2 regions of the Paraburkholderia sp. J7 genome follow, and region 1 is predicted to be linked to the other one. Evidence: predicted binding sites of a transcription regulator. Region 1 holds the regulator's gene; the other holds the start of a gene.

Region 1 (7,301 bases):
CGTGCCGTCGTTCGCGATGCTGGCGGGCTCGTTCCGGCCGCGCATGCTCGTCGTCGTGGGCACGACGGTGGTGTTCTTCGGCATCGTCGCGGGGCTCGCGGCGGTCACCCTCGGCTTCTAGGGACGTCGCGACGAGGCAGTCGCCATGCGTTCAGCGTTGGCATTCTTGTAATACGCGGGCGGTTCGCCGTCCGCCACGGAGCGGGCCTCGGCCCGAAAACCAGCATGGCAAAGCAAAAAACCAATCCGAAACTCGAGCAGGCGCTCACGCGCGGCGACCTCGCCATCCGCCAGGCCAATTCGGCCCGCGCCACCGCAGTGCTGCGCGCGCTCGGCAAGATGATCGTCGAGGCTTCGGCCACCATCGGCGTCGAAGCGGACACCTCGATTCCCGACGGCGATCGCATTTACGACCCGGCCGACGGTCTGTGGCCGCAGTCGCTGCTGGTTTCGCTCGATGGCCCGGTGGAGGAGTCGGACCCGGAAGAGATCCGCACGGTGCGTTTGCTTGCCCAGACCCAATCGACGATGTTTCGCGTGGAATGGCATCGCGCCGACGGCAAGATCGGCCGCCAGGAAGGCGGCCCGTTCGCAACGGTCGCGTTTATTTCGGACGTCGATATTCCCTGGGGAGACGACGAGGACTGAGTGCCTCGCGATGCCTTAGCGTGCCTTAATGTGCTTAAACGTCCTTCAACGCATCATGCGCCGGCGAAACAGCACCGAAGCGATCGCGAACGGCACCACCACGTAAATCGCGAGCACGAGCAGGTGCAGTCCGGCCTGCTCGACAGGCCGGTCGAGCATGGCGGGGCGGATCAACGCGACGGCGTGCGCGAGCGGCAGCATCAGCGTGATGTGCTGCGCGGCCGCGGGCAACTGTGCGATCGGGAAGAACACGCCCGAGAGCAGCAGCATGGGCGTGAGCACGAGCGTTTGATAGAACATGAAGAAGTCGTAGGACGGCGCGAGCGCGGTGACGATCATCGCGCAACTCGCGAACGCGAGGCCCGCAAGCGCGATCACGGGCAGCGCGAGCAGCATGGAAGGAAAACTCGCGTAGCCGAGCAAACCGGCCACCACCATGATCGCCGCGCCCGAGAGCATCGACTTGCTCGCGGCCCACATGACTTCGCCTAGCACGACGTCGCCAAGCGTGAGCGGCGTGTGCATGATCGCCTCCCACGTGCGCTGCACGTGCATGCGCGAGAAGCCCGAGTACATTGACTCGAAGCTCGCCGACATCATGACCGAGGACGACACCGTCCCCGCCGCGAGAAACGCGATGTACGAGACGCCGTCGACGTGCCCCACCATCAGCCCAAGCCCGAAGCCGAGACCGAAGAGATAGATCATCGGGTCGGCGAGATTGCCGAACATCGACGCAAGGGCGAGCTTGCGCCAGACCAGATAATTGCGCCGCCACACGGCGATCCAGTGCGTGGCGTTCGAAGGCAGCGCGGCGCGCGGCTCGCGCATGGGCGCCTGGGTGGGGCGCGAGGGCGTCGGGTTGTTGGTGCGTGTCTGCATGGTGTCCTTGGCGATTCGTATGCCGCCGTCAATCCTGGCGCATTAATCCTGCATCTCGCGGCCTGTGAGCCGCAGGAACACGTCTTCGAGATTCGCGGGCCGGTGCAGGTAGCGTAGATCGGAGCGGTGGCGCAGCTTCGCATGCACGGGCGCGGGGTCGTCGACATAGCAGAATAGCGTCTCGCCGCTGATCTCCGTGCGCTTCGCATCGGCTGCAAGCTCGTCGCGCAGCGAGACCGGGTCCGGGCCGTACACCTCGATCACATCGCAGCCGATCTCCGATTCGATCAGCGCCTTGGGCGCACCCTCGGCGATCTTGCGGCCCTCCTCGATCACGCAGACGCGATTGCAAAGTCGTTCGGCCTCCTCCATGAAATGCGTGGTGAGGAGAATCGTCTTGCCGCGCGCGAGCAGCGAGCGCAGCCGCTCCCAGATCAAATGCCGCGCCTGCGGGTCGAGGCCTGTCGTGGGCTCGTCCATCACGAGCACGTCGGGGTCGTTCACGAGCGCGCGCGCCAGTGTGAGACGACGGCGCATGCCGCCCGAAAGCTCACCTACGCGCGCATCGGCCTTGCTTTCGAGGCGCGCGAATTCGAGCAGTGGCGCGACGAGGTCACGCGTTTCACGCGCGGACAAGCCGAAGTAACGGCCGAACACGAGCAAGTTCTCGCGCACGGTGAAGTCGGGGTCGAGATTGTCGAACTGCGGCACGACACCCACGCGCTGGCGGGCGTGACGCGCGCGCGCGGGCACCGGCTCGCCACACAGGCTGATGCGACCCGCATCGGGCGAGACGATGCCGAGCAGCATGCGCAGCGTCGTGGTTTTCCCGGCGCCATTGGGGCCGAGCAGCCCGAAGCACTCACCGGGGAGGACGTTGAACGACAGGCCGTTGACGACCGTCCTGTCTCCGTAATGTTTGATGACCTGCTCGAATTCGATGGCGGGTGCGGGCATGGACCAGTTGAACGTGAGTCGAACGGGCGTCGCGCGAGGCGCACGCAAAGCGAACGCAAAAGCAAACGAACAATCGCGCGAAACAAGGCGGCCCATTTTAGTGCATTGCTGCGTGGCGGGTTGGGCGGCGCTTCCAGGCCGTGCGACGTGGCACGAGGCGATTGCATGTCGCGGCAAGCATCAGGCCATGCACAAGAGGTGTGCGTTGCCTAAGACGTATCTGGCGGTTTTCGATGCCCACCTGGCGTTTTCCAGCCCTTGCGTGTGGAATTGCGGCGCACCATCATGAGAATCGCACAGCCTGCAAATCACGCGGGCGGGGAGAAGCGATCATGGCGAGCTACAAAAAAATTCTGCTCTGTTACGACGGCTCGCGCGAAGGCCGCAAGGCACTGCGTTGCGGCGCCGACCTTGCGCTCGATCTGCAGGCGGAAACGCATCTGCTCTCGGTTGTCGACATGCGCTCGACGATCGCGCAGAGCGCGGGCCTGCTGACCGATGTGGCCTGCGGCCGCTTCGAGGAAACGGCGCGCGAAATCCTTCAGGAAGGCGTGGACTGGCTAACCGAGCGTGGCGTGCGCGCCCAGGGGCACTTCGCGTTCGGGCATCCGATCGACGAAATCGCAAATCTGGCCAACGAACTGAATGCCGACCTCGTGGTGGTGGGTCACCGCTGCCGCACGGGGCTTTCGCGCTGGTGGATGGGCGCGGGCAATACGCCGCTGCTCGACCGCGTGTCGTGCAGCATTCTCGTGGCGTGTTCGTCGGCGGCTGAGGAAAAACAGCAGCAAGCCGCCGCTTAGTTGATCGAGCGGGATCAAGCGGGAACAAGCGGGCCGGTTCGCACAGAACCGGCCTGTTTCCGCTTTCGCTTCCAATCTGTCTCAGTTCGAGACGTTTCCTTCGTCTAGCTCGACCGCTGCGAGCTTCCACGAGAAGAGCCCGTGACGCTGCAGGATGGCGGCATAGTGCTCGCCCGTATTGCCGCGCTCCCACGTGAGCGCGAATTCATTGAGGCCGCGATAGCCGGCCGTGGTGACCGGCCGAGCCTCGGGCGCGGGATTGCCCGACGCCGCTGGGGGCGATGACGGCGCCGATTCTGCCGATTGCGCGGATTCTGCCGATTGCTCGCCGGACTCCGCCGGCGGCGGCGCGTGCGGCCGGTCGCCAGGCTTGCCCGTCGGCGGCATGCCGCTCAGCAGGGCGGCCACGCCTTCCGGCGTTGCGTAGGCATCCACGAGCGGACTGATCAGTGCCGCACCAATCACGGCGCCAAGGATGAGCAGCGGATTGCTGCTGTGTTGCCCTTCGACGCGCCGATGCAGCATCTCGCCAACCTGCTGCTTGAGGCTCAGGCGCAGCGCCGGGTAGTCGACGTACTCGTTGAGCGTGGCGGCGTCGCGAGCGTCGGCGGCGGCTTTCATGTGTTTCACCGCGATATAGGGCGACGCATACGCGTAGCCAAGCGCGCCAACAACCATGGCGAGCGCAACGGCGATCGCTACGGGCTTCTTCCAGCCTTGGGATTTACGTGGGGTTGAGGGAGATTCCGTCATCGGCATAGGGCTAATCGTTCAAACAGGGTGTTGACCGCAAACCCGGTCAAACGATCCCGACCGTAACCTCTTCTCACATTTGAGCCGCGTATTGGCGAATTCGCGGCGTAATTCGCGCTCGATTCGACCTTACTTCGCCAGCGCTGCAGGCAGGTCGCTGTGCTGCTCCGCGATGCAGCGGTCGATCGCACGGCAGACCGCGTCAACCGTGCCGACGAGAATGAGCCGCGACTGACCTTGATAGACCCGCACCGGCGCGCGGCGCATGGGCTGCTCGGTGTTGAGCGTGCTGTTGAGCGACACGCGCGCAAACGCCGGCTGGGCCGAGGGCAGCGCCGGCAGGTCGGCCGTGCTGGCGGCCACCATCTCTGGCGAGTCTTCGAAGAGCGAGCCGCTCAGTGCGGCGGCCGAGTCGCGCACCTCGCGCACCGCGCAAGAGGCGATTCCACGGAGGTGGCGAAGACGGCCGAATTGACGGAAGGGCAGCAAGCGGGCAAGGCGTTCCATGACTCTCTCCAGGTAGTGCGTAAACTCAGCGCACAACGCGCGCAGACGGATTGCTTAGAATTCTGTGGGGCGGATCAGGCCAACCGCGATGCCTTCCAGCGCGAATTCCGCGCTGCCAGCCTCGACAAAAATATTGTCGTAATCGGGGTTCTCGGCGATCAGTTCGAGCCCGTTCGAACGGCGCTTCAGCCGCTTCACGGTGACGTCGTCGCCAAGGCGCGCCACGATGATCTGCCCGTCTTTCGCTTCGGCCTTCTTCTGCACGGCGAGCAGGTCGCCGTCGAGAATGCCGGCGTCGCGCATGGAAAGGCCGCGCACTTTCAGCAGATAGTCAGGGCGGCTCGAGAACAGTGCCGGGTCGCACATGTAGTTCTGCGAGATGTGTTCCTGCGCGAGGATAGGGCTACCCGCTGCGACGCGGCCAACGAGCGGCAGTGAGAGCTGCATGATGCTCGGGTGCGGGAGCGTGAACTGGTGCGGCAGGTCGTCGGGCCCCGGCATGAGGCGGATGCCGCGCGAGGCGCCCGCAGCCAGTTCGATCACGCCCTTGCGCGCCAGCGCGCGCAGATGCTCCTCCGCGGAGTTGGCCGAGCTGAAGCCGAGTTCGGCCGCGATCTCGGCGCGCGTGGGCGGGAAGCCCGTGCGTTCGATCGCCCGGCGAACCAGATCGAAAACCTGCTGCTGTCGTGCGGTGAGTTTGGTCATGGCGCCACTGTATGTTTGAACAGGTAACTGTATTTTTATACAGTACTCGCCACTTTTCAAGTGTTACTTGAAGTTCGTCAACTGAGCGTTGCTATCAGGCCGTTTTCCCGCGTTTGTGCGGACGAAACCGCGCTCCAGCAGCGACTTCCTCTGTCCTTACCACTTTTGCGTATTAAAAAATGAGAAAACATCATTTTTAATAATGTAAGCGGATCGCTAGACTGGCCTCCATCGTTAGCTGCAATTCGCAGATGCGCACGGATGAGCGCGAACGAGCACACACGAAAACGGAGAACAGATAGATGGGCACGACACATACGGGGCGCGCAGGCTGGCTGAAATCACTGGCGGCAAAACTGGTTATCGGCGTTGCGCCGCTCGTCGCAGTTGCGGCGATGGCGCCCGTGGCCGCTCACGCGGACACGTCGCTGCTCAACGTCTCCTACGATCCGACGCGCGAGCTGTACCAGGACATTAACGAGGCCTTCATCAAGCAGTGGAAGGCGAAGACGGGCGAAACGCTCACCATCAAGCAGTCGCACGGCGGCTCGGGTGCGCAGGCGCGCTCGGTGCTCGACGGCCTGCAGGCCGACGTCGTGACGCTGGCGCTCGCATGGGACATCGACGCGCTCGCCAACAAGGGCATCGTTGCGAAGGACTGGCAAAAGCGTCTGCCCGACAACGCCTCGCCGTACACGTCGACGATCGTGTTTCTCGTGCGCAAGGGCAACCCCAAGCACATCAAGGACTGGGACGATCTGACGAAGCCGGGCGTGTCGATCGTCACGCCGAATCCGAAGACCTCGGGCGGCGCGCGCTGGAACTATCTCGCGGCGTGGGCCTATGCGCTGCACCAGCCGGGCGGCAACGAGCAGAAGGCCAAGGACTTCGTCTCGAAGCTCTACAAGAACGCGGGCGTGCTCGACTCGGGCGCGCGAGGCGCGACGACGAGCTTCGTGCAGCGCGGTATCGGCGATGTGCTGATCGCATGGGAGAACGAAGCATTCCTTTCGCTCAAGGAATTCGGCCCGGACAAGTTCGAGATCGTGGTTCCCTCGGTGAGCATTCTGGCTGAGCCGCCGGTTGCGGTGGTGGACAAGGTCGTCGAAAAGAAGGGCACGCGTAAGGAGGCCGAGGCCTACCTGCAGTTCCTCTATAGCGAAGAGGGCCAGGAGATCGCCGCGAAGAACTTCTACCGTCCGCGTTCGGACAAGGTCCCGGCGGCGCTCACGGCGAAGTTTCCGAAGCTCAAGCTCTACACGGTCGACGACACGTTCGGCGGCTGGACCAACGCGCAGAAGACGCATTTCGCAGATGGCGGCGTGTTCGATTCGATCTACCAGCCGCAGTAAGTCACGCAACACCGCTGTACCGCAGTACCGGTTGGCAGTCGATCACGACGCGACCGCATAACAAAGAAGCGCGCCCACGGGCGCGCTTTTCGGCGCCGCCGGCGAACCCGGCAAGCGCGCAACCCATGTCTGGACGATGAGCATGACAACGTTTCGATTGCGCAAGCCCAGTGCGCTGCCGGGCTTCGGCGTGACGCTCGGCATCACGGTGGCTTACCTGAGCCTCGTGGTGCTCATTCCGCTTGCCGCCACCTTCCTCAAGACGGCGACGCTCGACTGGAGCCAGTTCGTGCGCGCCGTGTGGTCGCCGCGTGTGATCGCTTCGTACCGGCTCACGTTCACGGCTGCGCTCGGCGGGGCGCTCATCAACGCGGTGTTCGGCTTCCTGCTCGCGTGGGTGCTCGTGCGCTATCCATTCCCGTTCAAACGCGTGATCGATGCGCTCGTCGATCTGCCGTTCGCGCTGCCGACTTCCGTCGCGGGCATTTCGCTCGCCGCCGTGTACGCGGGCAATGGCTGGATTGGCCAGTTCCTGGAACCGCTCGGTCTGAAGATCGCGTTCACGCCGCTTGGCGTGCTCGTCGCGCTGACCTTCATCGGCTTGCCGTTCGTCGTGCGCACGGTGCAGCCGGTGCTCGAAGACTTCGAGCGCGAGCAGGAGGAGGCCGCCGCGTGCCTTGGCGCTTCGCGCTGG
Region 2 (7,301 bases), on a different contig from region 1:
GCGGTGCCGGCCGGCGCCACGCAGCGCGTTGTCGGCGGCGGCGCGGCGCGCGTCGTCAGCGATGTCGACGACGGCGGCACGACCATCAACGAATACGTGGGGAACGCCACCGGCACGGTCTTCGCGTACACGTGGCAGGGGCCGGCTCAGCCTAACGTGGAAACGCTGCTGGGCCGTTACGCAGCGGACTGGCGCAGCGCCGCCGCGGCGCTTCACGCCGCCGGCCGCGACGGCCTGCATGCCGCGCGCGTGGACGGCGCGCAGGTCGTGGTGGAGACGGCCGGCCACATGCGCGCCTACGTGGGGCGCATGTGGCTGCCCGCCGCGCTGCCCGTGGGCGTAAGCGTTGGGGACCTGCAATGAAGGCCCGCACCCAGCGCCGATCGCGCGCGCGCGGCATCGGGCAGAACGTCGCCATCATCGTGCTTTGCACCTTGCTGACGGCTTGCGGCGGCGGCGGAAGCAGTGGCACCGCTGCCGCGAGCACAGGCGCCAGCGCACCCACAAGCGCCCCGTCATCGGCAAGTGCGGCAGGCCCCGCGAGCACGCCGTCTGCCACGAGCACGAGCGGCACGGTCCCGCAATCGACCACGCCCAACGTCGTGGCCGTCACGGTCGGCCCGACGGCCACCTCGACGCGCAACATGCTGATGGCGAGCGTCACGGTTTGCCTGCCGGGCACCACGAACTGCGCGAGCGTCGCCAACGTGCAGGTCGATACTGGCTCGCAGGGCCTGCGCCTGCTGGCTACCGCGCTGCCAGCTGGCTTCGTGTTGCCCGCCGTGCCAGCCGGCACGAGCGCCGACATCGCGGGTGAATGCGCCGTGTTCGGTACGGGCTACACGTGGGGGGCGGTGCGCAGCGCCGACGTGAAACTCGCGGGCGAAGTGGCCGCCGCCCTGCCGATCCAGCTGATTGCCGACCCGGCCGTGCCCGCCTCCGCACCGGCCGGCTGCGCCGGCAGCGGTCTCGCGATGAACAGCGCCACCACGCTGCGCTCGAACGGCATCCTCGGCGTGGGACCGTTCAGCGCCGACTGCGGCGCGACCTGCGTGACGGCGGCAGCCACGCCGTGGTACTACGCGTGCCCGGCGAGCGGCTGCACGGCGAGCGCGCAACCGCTCGCGCAGCAGGTCAGCAACCCGGTGGCGGCCTTTGCCACCGACAACAACGGCGTGGTCATCGACCTGCCTGGCGTGGCGGACAGCGGCGCCTCCGAAGTAAGCGGGTCGATGATCTTCGGCATAGGCTCGCAGGCGAACAATGCGCTCGGCAGCGCGAGCGTACTGCGCGCGAACTCGGGCACCGGCTACGTGAAAACGACGACATCGGACGGCACCGTCTACTCGCTGAGCTATCTCGACACCGGCTCGAACGCGCTCTACTTCAACAGCACGACGATGACGCGCTGCGGCTTCTGGTATTGCCCGAGTTCGCCCGCAAGCTTCGGCGCGACGATAGCCGGTATCGACGGCGTGGGCGCTTCGGTGACCTTCTCCGTGGCGAGTTCGACCACGCTGTTCGCCACCGGCAACTGGGCATTCGGCAATCTGGCTGGCTACAACGCGAGCGCGTTCGGCTGGGGGCTGCCCTTCTTCTTCGGACGGCGCGTGTTCACGGCGATCGCCTCGCAGGTCACGCCTGCCGGCAATGGTCCGTTCTTCGCGTTCTGAGCGCGACGGCGGCGGCAACGGCCGTCACAAACGACGAAGGCCTCTCGCGAGGCCTTCATGCGCGCAGATTTCGCGGACGGCGAAACGGCACGGCAAACAGCGTGAATTCGCCTTAGTCGTTCGCGGCGTTCGGGTCGGGCGTGGTCTTTGCGAGCCGCGCCGGCGCGAGCCAGCGGAACGTCGCGAGGCCCGATTCGTTGAAGGTGCACTCCGCTGCCGTCGGTGTGACCGCGGCCTTCTTGATGCCGAGCTTTGCAGCCAGCGCCGCAACCGGCGTGGTCGGCTTGCCCCCCGCGACGCCGTCCTGAGCGACGGGAGCCGTGGGAACCGAAATCGTGCCGGGCAGCGCCCCCGCCTGCACCGACGGTACCGCGATCAGCGGCGCCGCCTGGGCGGTCTGCCCGGTCGCTGACACGGCTGCCGATGCAGCCGAAGCCGCCGACGCAGATGGCGCCGACGCAGCCACAGCGGCCGACGCCGCGCCGTTCTCGAGCCGCCCTTCGATCACCACGCGCGCGCCACGATACGTCGTCGCGCTATGCGTCACCTTCAGGTCGCCGAGCGTCGTATCGGCAAGGCGGTTACGCATCTCCTCTTCGCAGGTGCTGGTGTTGCGGTACTGCGCCGCGCATCCCGCGAGCAGGGTGACGGCGGCCGCGAGGCCGACGAAGCATGCGTTACGTTTGTTCATTGCTCATCCGTTTTTCAGGCTGCGGCAATTGTAGCGTACGGGGCGGGGAATCCCTTACGGCGCTCGCCCCCGCGCGCGACCCTGCTATCATCGCCGCTGTATATCCGTACAGTGCCGCGCGTGCTTCCCGATTCTCCCGATCCGTTTTACTACCTCGCGAACTTCGAGCGCGCGCTAGCGTGGCTCGAGGCACGCTGCGCCGACCTGTTCGACGCCGCCGAGCGCCGCTTCGCCGACGATTTCGCCCGCATGCCCCAGGCGTCGCGTGCGCTCTTCGTGCGCATGCTGATGCGCAAGGGGCCCCATTTCCGCGCAAGCCGTCTCGCGTACGACGAAATCGGCTGCCCGCGCGACGCAGCGGCCCCGCTCGTTGCGGCGGGTTGGCTCGACGCAGCGCCCGCGCTCGATCTCGAATCGCTCGCCGCGCTCGTGACGAAAGCCGAACTGCAGGCGCTCGCGGCGCGCCTCGGTGTCGCGCTGGCACCGCGCGCCACACGCACGGCCGCGCTCGAAGCGCTCGAGGCGCACTACGCCGCCGCACCCGACCCGCGCGACTGGCATGGGTGGTTTCCGTCCTCGCCCGACACCGTGCTGCTGTTCGCGAGCGCCCCGCTCTGCGAGCGCCTGCGCCTCATGTTCTTCGGCAACCTGCACCAGGACTGGTCGGAGTTCGTGCTTGCCGACCTCGGCGTCTATCGCTACGAAAGCGTGCCCTTCGATCGTGACTCGCGCGCGTTCCAGCGACGTGAAGACATCGACACATATCTCGCGCTGCGCGATTGCCGCGACGGCCTCGACAGCACCACCCAGGCCTTGGACTTCGACGCCGCCGTCGCTATCGGCACGACACTCGATGCGCTCGACGCGCTGGCCCCGCGCACGCATGCCAACGCCTGGCTGCGCGCTCGCCACGACAAGCTGCGTCACGCCATAGGGCTCGCGGCCGAGCGGGCGGGCGAACCCGAACTCGCGTGGCGCGCTTATCTGGACTGCGGCCATCCTGAATCGCGCTACCGCCGCGTGCGCGTGCTCGAACAGCTAAGCCGCCGCGAGGAAGCGCTCGCGCTCGCGCAGACCATTGCCGATGCGCCGGAAAGCGAAGAGGAAGCGCAGCGCGCCGCGCGCACACTCGGGCGTCTCGCGCGCACGCGAGCGAAGTCGAAACCGAGCACCGAGCCGGGCTTCGTGCAGCTTGAACTCACGCTGCCGGCGGCGCCCGGGGAACTCCGTGTGGAGGAAGCCGCACGCCTCTCGCTCGCTACGCCGCAGGCGCCGGTGTTTTACGTCGAGAACACGCTGATCAACGCCCTCTTCGGCCTGCTCTGCTGGCCCGCGCTGTTCGCGCCGCTGCCCGGCGCGTTCTTCCATCCGTTCCAGCGCGGGCCCGCCGATCTGCACGCCGCCGATTTCGTCGCACGCCGTGCTTCGCACTTCGAAGCATGTCTCGCCGAACTCGAAACGCACACCTACCGCGACTCGATCCAGCGGCGCTATGCACAAAAGGCCGGCATCCAGTCGCCCTTCGTCGCGTGGCCCGCACTGAGCGACGAACTGCTCGCACTGGCGCTCGATTGTTTTCCCGCCGCGCATCTGCGCTTGTGGTTCGAGCGGCTGCTGCGCGAACCCGTTGTCAACCGTTCGGGCCTGCCCGATCTCGTGCGCTTCTGGCCGCACGAACGGCGCTATGAACTGATCGAGGTGAAAGGCCCCGGCGACCGCCTGCAGGACAACCAGCGTCGCTGGCTTGCCTATTGTGTGCAGCACGACATGCCGGTTTCCGTGTTGCAGGTGCGCTGGCCCGATCTGGCTGACGAGACCGACGAAAACGCTGCATCGGCGTTGCGCGCGCCATGAGCTACACCGTCGCCGTGCGCACGCTGTGCGAGTTCACCGCGAAGCGCGGCGACCTCGACTTGCGCTTCACGCCCTCGCCCGATGCAAGCGACGGTCGCGCCGGCCACGCGGCCATCGCCGCGAGGCGTGCGCCCGGCTACGAAACCGAGATCGCGCTCTCCGGCACGTTCGAATCGCTTACCGTGCGCGGCCGCGCCGACGGCTACGATCCCGCGCGCCGCAGGCTCGAAGAATTCAAGACCTATCGCGGCGACCTCGAAGCGATGCGCGAAAATCAGCGTGCGCTTCACTGGGCGCAGTTGCGCGTCTACGGCGCGCTCCTCTGCGACACGCTCGGCCTCGAGGCGCTCGAACTCGCTTTGGTGTACTACGACATCGGTTCGGGGCGCGAGACGGCGCTGGTCGAGCAGGCGAGCGCGTCGGAACTGCGCGCCGCGTTCGAAACGCAATGCCGCCGCTTCGTCGCATGGGCCGAGCAGGAAAGCGCGCACCGCACCGCGCGCGACGCCGCGCTGGCCGCGCTGTGCCTACCGCACCCGCAATTTCGCGCCGGCCAGCGCGATCTCGCCGAAGCCGTCTGGCGCGCGGCCACGCAGGGGCGATGTTTGCTCGCGCAGGCGCCGACCGGCATCGGCAAAACCATCGGCACGCTCTTTCCGCAGTTGAAGGCCTGCCCGCGCGCGGCCATCGACAAAGTCGTGTTTCTGAGCGCGAAAAGCTCGGGCCGCCAGTTGGCGCTCGATGCGCTCGCCACGCTGACCACCGCACCCGAGCAGGCCACCGACAATACGCAGCGAACGCCCCTCCCCTTGCGAGTGCTCGAACTCGTTGCGCGCGAGAAGGCTTGCGAGCATCCCGAAGCGGCATGTCATGGCGAATCCTGCCCGCTCGCGCGCGGCTTTTACGACCGCCTGCCGGCCGCGCGCGCGGCGGCGCTCGAACGCGTGCGGCTCGATCGCGCAGCACTGCGCGCGGTGGCGGGCGAGCACACCGTCTGCCCTTACTACCTTGGCCAGGAACTGGCGCGCTGGAGCGACGTGATCGTCGGCGACTACAACTACTGGTTCGACGCGAGCGCCATGCTGTTCATGCTCGGCGCGCACAACCATTGGCGCGCGAGCGTGCTCGTGGACGAAGCGCACAACCTGCCCGAGCGCGCCCGCGCAATGTACTCGGCGGAACTCGTGCAAACGCGCATCGACACCGTGCGCCGTGCCGCGAGCGCACCGCTCAAGCGCGCGCTCGCGCGGCTACAGAAGCTCTGGAATGCGCAAAACGCGGTACAGCCCAACGCCTGGCGCGCGAGCGACACCTTGCCCGAAGGCCTCGTCGCCGCGCTCGGCGAAGTAATCGGCGCGATTGGCGATCAGCTCGCCGAGCCCGCGCTCGTGCGCGACCCCGAGCTCGAACGCTTCTATTTCGACGCCCTGCACTTCACGCGCATTGCCGAACGCTTCGATACGCATTCGCTCTTCGACGTCACGCCGCTTGCGCAGCAGAGCGCGCGCCGCCCGCGCTCGACGATCGCGATCCGCAATATCGTGCCCGCAGACGCGCTGCGCCCGCGCATCGCCACGGCGCACAGCATGACGCTCTTTTCGGCCACGCTCTCGCCCACGCACTACTACAGCGACATGCTTGGCCTGCCCGCCAACACGGTGAGCATCGACATCGACACGCCGTTTCGCGCCGAGCAGCTCGACGTCCAGATCGCCCGCCATATCTCGACGCGTTTCAAGGACCGCGAGCGTTCGCTCGAAGCGCTGGTCGCACGCGTATCGCTGCAATACGCCGAGCGCCCCGGCAACTATCTATGCTTTTTCAGCAGCTACGACTATCTGCAGCAAGCCGCCGATGTGTTCATGGCGCGCCATCCGCAAGTGGACGTGTGGCTTCAGTCGCGCACGATGGACGAAGCGGGCCAGCAGGCCTTCGTCGCGCGCTTCGTGGAAGGCGGCTGCGGCATTGGCTTCGCGGTGCTCGGCGGCGCGTTCGGCGAAGGCATCGATCTGCCTGGCACGCGCCTCATCGGCACATTCATCGCCACGCTCGGCATGCCTCAGGTGAACGCCCTGAACGAGGCAATGCGCGCACGCATGGATACGCTTTACGGCGATGGCTTCGATTACACGTACCTGATTCCGGGCTTGCGCAAGGTCGTGCAAGCCGCGGGCCGCGTGATCCGTACCGAACACGATCGCGGTGTCGTGCATCTGCTGGACGACCGCTTTGCGCAGCCCGGGGTGCGTGCGCTGCTGCCGGCGTGGTGGCGCATCGCTTCCGGTTGATCTGGATTCCTTATCGTATCCGCATGAAGAAAGCTGGCGCACCTTTCGGTGCGCCAGCCGTTTTTCATACGATCAGGCAGGCTTCGCCTTTCCTCCTCCCTTCCCGCTCTTCTTCGGAGGCGGCGGTGGCGGATCGCCTTCCATGTCGTCTGCAGCGATCTCGCTCGCGACTTCATCAACCGGCGGTGACTCCGCTTTCTTCGTCTTCTTCGCGGGCTTGCTCTCCTTCACGTCGGGCGGCACGGCGACCTTGCTGATCGTCACTTCGTCGTTCGTCTTGTCGTAACCGATCTCGACGGTATCCCCCGTCTGCAGAGCGTCGCCGAGTATCTCCTTGGCAAGGCGCGTTTCCACTTCCTGGCGAATCTGCCGCTTGAGCTCGCGCGCGCCGAACTCCGGCTGATAGCCCGCCTCAACGAGGTGATCAATGAGCGTCTGCCCCATAATCAACGTGATGCCCTGTGCAGCCGCCGTGCGTGTGACGCGTTCGAGCTGGATCTGCACGATCGCGCGGATGTTGTCGCGCGAGAGCGCATGAAACACGATGATTTCGTCGATGCGATTGAGGAACTCGGGCCGGAAATGGCCCTTGAGCACCTTCATGAGTTCCGCGCGGATCGTCTTGTCGTCGAGGCGCGACTTCTCGGGGCGCTCGAGGTTGTCCATGATGATCGACGCGCCCAGGTTGCTCGTGGCGATCAGAATCGTGTTGCTGAAATCGACCACGCGGCCTTTGCCATCCGTCAGGCGCCCGTCGTCGAACACCTGCAGCAGCACGTTGTAGACATCGGCGTG

Evidence for each region. The regulator LexA, encoded in region 1, represses DNA repair genes until DNA is damaged. The targets are predictions, from matches to a motif close to ACTGTATNNNNATACAGT.
Region 2: the regulator LexA is predicted to act here: its motif matches at 2,460-2,477, upstream of U5A58_RS12935 (VRR-NUC domain-containing protein).

The regions. Positions count from the first base shown of each region.
Region 1 is NZ_CAJMYZ010000020.1:163,084-170,384, forward strand. Features, by position in the region: gene U5A58_RS29125 (permease) at 1-121, shown strand, start outside; gene U5A58_RS29130 (hypothetical protein) at 226-648, shown strand; gene U5A58_RS29135 (ABC transporter permease) at 694-1,530, opposite strand; gene nodI (nodulation factor ABC transporter ATP-binding protein NodI) at 1,573-2,487, opposite strand; gene U5A58_RS29145 (universal stress protein) at 2,820-3,290, shown strand; gene U5A58_RS29150 (DUF2939 domain-containing protein) at 3,372-4,043, opposite strand; gene U5A58_RS29155 (hypothetical protein) at 4,173-4,550, opposite strand; gene lexA (transcriptional repressor LexA) at 4,605-5,255, opposite strand; gene U5A58_RS29165 (sulfate ABC transporter substrate-binding protein) at 5,558-6,607, shown strand; gene cysT (sulfate ABC transporter permease subunit CysT) at 6,750-7,301, shown strand, end outside.
Region 2 is NZ_CAJMYZ010000006.1:355,663-362,963, forward strand. Features, by position in the region: gene U5A58_RS12920 (DUF2844 domain-containing protein) at 1-363, shown strand, start outside; gene U5A58_RS12925 (DUF3443 domain-containing protein) at 360-1,673, shown strand; gene U5A58_RS12930 (hypothetical protein) at 1,786-2,364, opposite strand; gene U5A58_RS12935 (VRR-NUC domain-containing protein) at 2,485-4,218, shown strand; gene U5A58_RS12940 (ATP-dependent DNA helicase) at 4,215-6,506, shown strand; gene U5A58_RS12945 (ATP-dependent Clp protease ATP-binding subunit) at 6,579-7,301, opposite strand, start outside.